One region of the Ruegeria sp. CL7 genome, then DNA from elsewhere that is predicted to be linked to it. Evidence: riboswitches for the same ligand, from Rfam matches in the RefSeq annotation. Region 1 holds a riboswitch; the other holds the start of a gene.

Region 1 (4,267 bases):
ATTATCCTCCCAGTTTTTCCTGTGCCGTAAAGGGCACGAGGGCGATCAGGCAAAAACCCTGATCTCATAAGAAACAATCACAAGATTCGAAATTTGAGTCAATAAATAAATCACTCTTATTTATTATTGACAGGGCGGGCGGGCTTTCTCATTCTTCAGCAGGAAAGGGGTGGTCGTGCCGGAAAATTCATCTCGGAAAAATTCGATTGGCCTGCACGGGTCAGAGGTGCGCGGAACCAATCAAAGCGGGATGCGGGCCCGGAACGAACGGCTGGTGTTGTCGCTTGTCCGGCGTCATCAGGCTCTTGCTAAGTCCGAGATTGCGCGCATGACCGGACTGTCGGCGCAAACCGTTTCCGTCATCATGCGGCTGCTTGAGAAGGACGGTTTGCTTTTGCGCGGTGAGCCGGTCCGCGGGAAAGTCGGGCAACCTTCCGTTCCCATGCGCCTCAACCCGGATGGTGCGTTTTTCTTTGGGCTCAAGGTCGGGCGCCGCAGTACCGAGCTGGTATTGACTGACTTTGTCGGAAATGTGCGGCAACGCGAGCGGCGAACCTATGACTATCCAACGCCAAAAGCCACTTTGGAGTTTTCTATACAGAGTCTGGGGAAAATGATGTCATCCATGTCGCCCGAGGCCAAAGGCAGGATTGCGGGTCTTGGAATTGCCATGCCGTTCTACCTGTGGGACTGGGCCCAGACCCTTCAGGTTCCTCAGGAAGAAATGGACCCGTGGCGCGTATCAGACCTGAAGGCTGACCTGGCTCGTCGCCTCGATATGCCGGTTTTTCTGCAAAATGACGCCACTGCGGCTTGTGGGGCGGAATTGGTATTCGGTCCGGCCGATGGACCAAGGGATTTCCTGTACTTCTATATCGGGTTTTTTATTGGCGGCGGTGTGGTTCTCAATGGTGCGATCTTTTCCGGGCGTGGAAACTCGGGCGCAATCGGCCCCCTGCCTGTACCGGATGGTGCGGGTGGTGTCAGACCGCTTATCGACGTGGCCAGCCTGTATGTTCTCGAGCGTGCAATCACCACAGCAGGGGTAACGTCGCATTCCATTTGGGAAACGACCCAGCGTTGGGATGTGCCAAAAATTCAACTGGAAAACTGGTTGAAACGGACGGCAAGCGGGATTGCTTATGCGATTGTCTCATCCTGTAGCCTGATAGATTTCGAATGCGTGAAGATTGACGGCTGGATGCCGCAGGACATCAAGGCGCGTTTGGTTGAAATGGTCGAAGACAAACTGTCCGAGCTGAACCTGACCGGTCTCGAGCACCCCGTGGTGCTGGCAGGGACCGTGGGCCCGGATGCACGCTCACTGGGCGCGGCAAGCCTGCCATTGTCGGAAAGGTATCTTTCAGAAGCTTAGATGTGAAATCACCCTGTTGCCTTGGATATTTCACAAACCGGTTCACTCTCGCAAACTGCCGAGCTCATAATTTTCGATGGCCGTAACACATTTTCGTTGACGGAAGGCTGAGTTGTCTGGCAAGCCGCTCGGCATGTCCGGTTCCGGGGCTTGCTCTGGAATCAATAGGGAATGCGGTGCGGGCTCAGGCCCAACTCCGCAACTGCACCCGCAACTGTAAGCGGCGAGCAGGGCTGAAACGCCACTGGGGTTTGCCCCGGGAAGGCCAGTCCAACGCTTTGACCCGCAAGTCAGGATACCTGCCGGACATGTGTCCTCATAAGGGGCACTCCTAATCGGCGACGGGATGTGCGTCGTACCAGGATGCCTGAAAGGGTGATTTGGCGTTGAATGTCCCGTAGTCAAAACGAATTTCGCGCCGGGATTGGCGCGACGGGACAAGGACGACTGTTCATGAAAACGCTGCTCAGCGCAGCCGTTGCCGCGGTGGCTCTTCCCGCCATCGCAGATGCGCATTTTCTTTTGGAATACACTACCGATACCATGATCCAGAAACCGGGCGATGTGCCGGTCAAGCTGATTTTCTGGCATCCGTTCGAGAACGGCCACGTCATGGATCTTGAAAAGCCGCAGGAATTCTATGTGATCCACAACGGTGAAAAGACCGATTTGCTGGACACGTTGGAAGCTATCCGGTTCACCGGCGGGGAAAACGAGGGCGTGGCGTTCAAAGGCAGTGTCCCGGTCAAACGGTCGGGCGACTATGTGCTGGTGACGGTTCCTCAGCCTTATTACGAGGAATCCGAAGACATCTATATCCAACAGCTCACCAAAGCCTTCCTGAACCGCAACGAATTGCCGACCGACTGGATGAATCCCGTAGGTTTGCCGACCGAGATTATCCCGCTGAACAAGCCGACCAACATCATCGCGGGTTCGACTTTCACGGGCCGTGTGCTGGCTGATGGTCAGCCGGTTGCGGGGGTCGAAATCGAGATCGAGTACATGGCCGCCGAGCCCGACATGGAAAGTTCGGCCGCTTCTGCACCGAAAGTCTCTCCGATGCCGGGTGGTGCGGTGGTCGCCATATCTGACGACAACGGGTATTTCTCGTTCGGCGTTCCAAATGCCGGTTACTGGGGTTTCGCAGCACTTGGTTCCGGTCCGGCAACCGAACATGAGGGCAAAGAACTCAGCCAGGATGCGGTCATCTGGATTCGCTCCTGGGATCTGGAGTAACCCAAGATGCACATCGTCGACGGAGCCCTTTCCAACCCGGTTGTAATTGGCGGCGCCATAGCCGCCGCGGGCGGGATCGCCATGGGTCTCAGGTCTCTGGATCTTGATCGCATCCCCACTGCGGGCGTTCTGTCAGCCAGTTTCTTCGTGGCTTCGTTGATCCACGTACCCATTGGTCCGTCGTCGGTCCATCTGATCCTCAACGGCATGGCCGGGCTGCTGCTTGGTTGGGCCGCATTCCCGGCTTTGTTCGTCGGGCTTTTGCTACAGGCGGTCTTTTTCGGCTTTGGCGGGTTGACGGTGTTGGGGATCAACACCGTCAACATCGCATTTCCAGCTGTGGCGGCCGGAATGTTGTTCGGTCGTCTGATCGCGCGTGGAACGCCTTTGCAAGGTGCGATTTGGGGGGGCGTCGGCGGCGCATTTGCCATTGCGGCGACAACCGGCATGGTCGCGTTTTCCCTGGCGCTGTCGGGGGATGAATTTCTGCCTGCCGCCAGGCTTGTTTTCTTCGCCCATATTCCTGTCATGGCCATTGAGGCGATTTTGACCGGGTTCGCCGTGTTGTTGGCACGCAAGGTCAAGCCCGAGCTGTTTATAAGGGAAGCAGCCACATGAAGCATCTGGTTGTCATATTGGCCGTGAGCTGCGCACCTGTGCCTGCCCTGGCGCACAAGGTCATAGCCGGCGTTTTCGAGTCGGAAGACGTCATCGAGGGCGAAATCGGCTTTTCCAACGGCGACATGGCAAGCGGCACCGAGGTCATTGTTACCGGCCCGGATGGGGCCGAGCTGGGTCGATCGGTCACGGATGCGGACGGTTTCTTTGTCTACACGCCGACCTCGGCCGTGGCGCACACTTTCTTTGCCGACCTTGGCGCCGGGCATGTGGCCGAAGTCACGATGCCTGCCGAAGATGTCGCGCGGATCATGGGCGTTGCTGTGGCAGAAAACGGTGACTCATCTTCGGCTGCTGTGACGCAGGCCAGCGGTTCGGCGGCGTCTCTCAGCGCCGAAGAACAGCAGGTTATCGCCAAGGCCATACGTGACGAATTGCGCCCGCTCAGGCGCGAGATTGCGGCCTATCGCGAACAGAACGACCTGCAAACCATCCTTGGCGGGATTGGGTACATCGTTGGTCTGTTTGGTCTGGGTTTTTACATGGCGGCCCGCCGCAAGCTGGCGTCCTGATGGCACACGTTCTGGGGCACAAGGAAAAAACACTGTCCGAAGCCGGTGACGGGCCAGAAGGTCTGATCAGCCTGCTGGATCCCCGGATGCGGATCGTCATGGCAGTTGTTTTTGCAGTCGTGACCGTGGCGGTGTCATCCCTCGGCGCGCTTTGCGCGGCGCTGACAGTGTCGCTTTCGCTTCTGATAGTTTCACGTCTGCCGCGGCGAAAGACGTTGAAGCGAATGGCCATGATGGATGGGTTCATCCTGTTCATGCTGGTCCTGTTGCCCTTTTCCATGCCCGGGGATCCGATGTTCACGCTTTGGGGATTCCCTGCAAGCTGGCAGGGTTTTTGGAAAGCGGTCGAGATTGCCTTGACCGCCAATGCCGTGATCCTGTCCCTGATGGTTTTGGTCGGGACGATGGAGCCGGTCACACTGGGCCACGCCCTGCATCGTCTGCGGTGCCCGGAAAAGCTGGT
Region 2 (4,267 bases), on a different contig from region 1:
TTCGCGCGCAATCGCCGTCCGATTACAGTGGCACCGGGCCAGATTTTTCCCTGAAAAAACACCTGAACGGAGAGATCTTGTCCGAGGGCCTGATCTATGGCCCCAACGGCAAAATGTCGAACAGCTTTGTCGCGCGCATGTCCGGCGAATGGCAAGGCAACTCGGGCACGCTGACCGAGTACTTCACCTACTCCAACGGAAAACAGATGACCCGCAAATGGTACCTGACGCTGGGAACTGGCAACACATTCACGGCAATGGCGGATGATATCGTGGGCGAAGGTCGGGGCATTATCTCGGGGTCCACGGTAAAACTGACCTATCGTATCATTCTGCCAGATGACGCTGGTGGACACACACTGGATGTCACCGATTGGATGTACCTGACAGAAACCGGCGTCATCATGAATCGGTCCGAGATGCGCAAGTTTGGCGTCAAGGTCGCGGAACTGATCGCCACAATGCGTCCAAGCCCCAGATCGAAACCGATGCATCCAAGTGGGTCAAACGGGTATGACGCGACTTCGGAAGGGAAGCCGTTGCAATGATCACCTTTCGCTCTTTCATCGCCTGCATTGCCATCGCAAGCCTTGCAATTCTGGCGGCCTGCTCCAGCAAACCGAAGGTACCAAAAACGTTTCTGTCGGACCGACAGTTGAACCTGGAAGAGTTTTTTGAGGGTAAAACAGTGGCCTACGGTCAGTTTCAGGATGTTCTGGGAAATATCCCCCGCAGATTCACGGTTGATATCGACGGAACATGGGACGGCGAAACCCTGACCCTGGTCGAAGACTTCGTCTACGACGATGGCGCGACGGAACAACGCATCTGGACATTGACCAAAACCGGAGAGGATACGTGGACCGGTACGGCGCCTGGCGTGCTGGGCACCGCCAGCGGGATTGAACGCGGGGATACGTTCAACTGGAAATACAAGATCGACCTGCCGATCAAGGACGGGACCATGCGTGTCAAATTCGACGACTGGATGTGGCTGCTGGACGACGACCGTCTGCTGAACCGCGCGTATGTCTCACGCTATGGCGTCCGTCTGGGTGAAGTCATCCTGTTCTTCGAGAAGAAATAGGGCCGTCAGGCCCGGTTTCATCACAAAAGTCAGTAGAAAATAAACTCGTCCACCAATGCTGTCGTCGATCCCTTGACCTCACCGGCCGTGTTTGCCCTTGGCCCGTCCGAGGCTGCGCCCTCGGCGCGTTCGCCGCCCTCGACCTTCAAGCGCGCGCGTTCTATCTGCCCCCAGAGGAAAAACAGACCATCCCGTTTTCCCATGAGGCGCGAAGGAACTGTTGTCCGCAAAACACCTGTTTTCGGTTTTGGCATCTGCTCTCTTACTGCCTCCGGTGTTTTCCACCATTTTCGGAAAACGTAATGGTTTTTCCCGAAAAAGACAATTTTTTATGGACAAAATGAGGTTTTCTACCGTCCGTTGACAGGATGGACTGACAACTCTCGCATGACGGATATTCGCCTTCTTCACCTGCCTCATGGCAAGCCAGCACTATCCCAAACGGATCAACTTCACCCAAAAGGGTTTGCTGCAAACCTCCTTCACTTGGCCTGACTCTCTCTTTTCCAGCCATGCTCAGGCGACGTGCAGCGTTTCGTTTCTGTGCAGAGCAGCCGGGCCTTCGCTGTCACGGCTGGGGGACAATTTGACGGCGCGGATGTCAGACGTGGCCGCATCCATCGCAAAGCCCACTGGCCCCTGCAGAACGCCGTGCTGGCGGGCTTGCCATGCCCCTGTGCCAAGGACCGTGATCCCGGCGCCGTCCACTCAGCCGGAAAATTTCCATGTCTGTTTTGAAACCGGAAATGTCGCAAGCATTTCAGCGCCCAAGCAGGTAGAAAGTAGGCTGCCATCGTGAGGTGCCGCTGTTTGATTCTCAGACCGCGGAGAATTGGGAAGCCGGTGGAATTCCGGCGCTGCCCCCGCAACGGTAAGGAAGGTCAGGTTCGACAATCAACCACTGGGACGAGGATCCCGGGAAGGTGTCGCAACCGGGTGCAAGCCCCTTTCAAGTCCGGAAACCAGCCTTGCAGATATGTCAAACCGCGGGTGGCGGTGGGGGCACGGGTTTCGGACGTGGTCCTCGCGCGCCTCCGGACGGTTCCTCCCTGTCATCTGCCCAAGCAATGCCGCGGGGCGCGGCAGGAGAGCCAGAAGTGAACAATGTCCAAAACCTGTTGGCGCGTCGAATCCCGGGCTATGCTCTGGAACGGGCCTTTTACACCGACCCCGAGATCTTTCAGACCGACCTGGAAACCATCCACTATCGCGAATGGCTCTTTGCCATTCCGGCCTGTGAACTGGTGAAAGCCGGCGACTATGTAACGTACAACGTGGGTGCCTATCGCGTGATCATCGTGCGCGGCGCCGACAACCAGATCCGGGCGTTTCACAACACCTGCCGCCATCGCGGCTCGATCATATGCAAGGCGGCAAAAGGCAACGCGCCGAAGCTGGTTTGCCCGTATCACCAATGGACCTACGAGCTTGACGGCTCTTTGCTGTGGGCCCGCGACATGGGGCCAGAGTTTGATCCCAGACAGCATGGTTTGAAGACGGTTCATTGCCGCGAGCTTGCCGGGTTGGTCTATATCTGTCTGGCGGATGTCGCCCCGGATTTTGACACGTTTGCCAATATCGCGCGCCCGTATCTTGAGCCGCATGATCTTGCGAATGCCAAGGTCGCATTCGAAAGCTCGATCATCGAGAACGGCAACTGGAAACTGGTCTGGGAAAACAATCGCGAGTGCTATCACTGCGGCGGCAACCACCCTGCGCTGTGCCGGACCTTCCCTGATGATCCGGGCGTGACGGGGATCGAAGGCGGTGAAACCCCAGCCTATATGCAAGCCCATTTCGACAGGTGCCAGTCAGCGGGTATGCCATCGCAGTTCTATCTGCACGAGGACGGCCAATTCCGTCTGGCGCGGATACCGCTGAAAGAAGGCGCCGAGAGCTATACGATGGACGGGAAATCCGCCGTGCGCCGCTGGTTGGGCCGGTCGCCCTTTGCGGATGCGGGATCGCTTTTGAAGTTCCACTATCCGACCACGTGGAACCACTTTCTTGCCGATCACTCGATTGTTTTCCGTGTTACGCCGATCAGCCCGACAGAGACCGAGGTCACGACCAAATGGCTGGTCAACAAGGATGCGGTTGAAGGCGTTGACTACGACGTGAAACGCCTGACCGAAGTCTGGGTCGCCACGAATGACGAAGACCGTCAGGTGGTCGAGGACAACCAGCAGGGCATCAACAGCCCGGCCTATGTGCCCGGCCCGTATTCAGCCATTCAGGAATCCGGCGTACTGCAATTCGTGGATTGGTATTGCAGCACAGTGTCGGCCCGCCTGACCCCTGACTACATGGCGGCGGAGTAAGTCTGATGAAAGATCTGGACACGCTTTCATCAGCCGTTTGGCAGGATGGAGAGATGCTGGAATGTGTCTCGGTCGTGCCCGAGATGCCGAACACCGCCAGCTTTTCGTTCCGGGCCCCCTCTGGGGCGCAGTTCGCCTATCACCCCGGTCAGTTCCTGACGCTCGAGATTCCGGCGCCCGGCCAGCCCGGGGGAGTCGTGTATCGCACCTACACGATCTCATCGTCGCCATCGCGGCCGCGGTCGATCACCATCACCGCCAAAGCGCAACCCGACAGTATCGGCACGCGCTGGATGCTGGACAATCTTCAACCCGGCATGCGGCTCAAGGCCATTGGGCCTGCGGGCCTGTTCACCAACGCACTGAGCGATGCGCGCAAGTTCCTGTTTATCTCGGCTGGCTCAGGCATCACACCGATGATGTCAATGACCACCTGCATGTGGGACGAAGGCCGCGATCTGGACGTTGTCTTCATCAACTGCGCCAAGCGGCCATCCGAGATCATCTTCCGCCAGCGCTTGGAACAGATGGCCAGCCGCACGGATGGTTTGGACCTGAAGTTCGTGGTGGAAGAGCCGGACCGCTACCGCCCATGGACGGGATATCAGGGGCAGTTCAACCAATTGATGCTGGGCCTGATGGCGCCGGATTACCTTGAGCGCGAAGTCTATTGCTGCGGTCCCGAGCCCTTCATGCAAGCGGTGCGCGACGCGCTGGCCGGTCTTGGTTTTGATATGAACAACTACCATCAGGAAAGCTTCGGCGCGCCGGTGGAAACCGAGGCGGATCAGCCCGAGTTGGATGACGTTGTTCTGGACGACGACAGCAGCGCCGAAATCCTGTTCGCGACCTCGGGCGT

What was found. Region 1 has a riboswitch for cobalamin ahead of ACR0LI_RS20540 (DUF4198 domain-containing protein). Riboswitches for the same ligand answer to the same signal wherever they lie in the genome.
Region 2: another riboswitch for cobalamin. It lies ahead of ACR0LI_RS16495 (aromatic ring-hydroxylating oxygenase subunit alpha); the one in region 1 lies ahead of ACR0LI_RS20540 (DUF4198 domain-containing protein).

What each region holds. Positions count from the first base shown of each region.
Region 1 is NZ_JBQFPQ010000016.1:18,717-22,983, forward strand. It holds gene ACR0LI_RS20535 (ROK family transcriptional regulator) at 251-1,375, shown strand; cobalamin riboswitch at 1,497-1,696, shown strand; gene ACR0LI_RS20540 (DUF4198 domain-containing protein) at 1,829-2,614, shown strand; gene cbiM (cobalt transporter CbiM) at 2,621-3,232, shown strand; gene ACR0LI_RS20550 (cobalt ABC transporter permease) at 3,229-3,804, shown strand; gene cbiQ (cobalt ECF transporter T component CbiQ) at 3,804-4,267, shown strand, end outside.
Region 2 is NZ_JBQFPQ010000007.1:153,551-157,817, forward strand. It holds gene ACR0LI_RS16475 (DUF3833 domain-containing protein) at 1-548, shown strand, start outside; gene ACR0LI_RS16480 (DUF3833 family protein) at 545-1,087, shown strand; gene ACR0LI_RS16485 (hypothetical protein) at 1,117-1,341, opposite strand; partial or broken gene ACR0LI_RS16490 (IS5/IS1182 family transposase) at 1,643-1,795, opposite strand; cobalamin riboswitch at 1,869-2,072, shown strand; gene ACR0LI_RS16495 (aromatic ring-hydroxylating oxygenase subunit alpha) at 2,155-3,408, shown strand; gene ACR0LI_RS16500 (FAD-binding oxidoreductase) at 3,414-4,267, shown strand, end outside.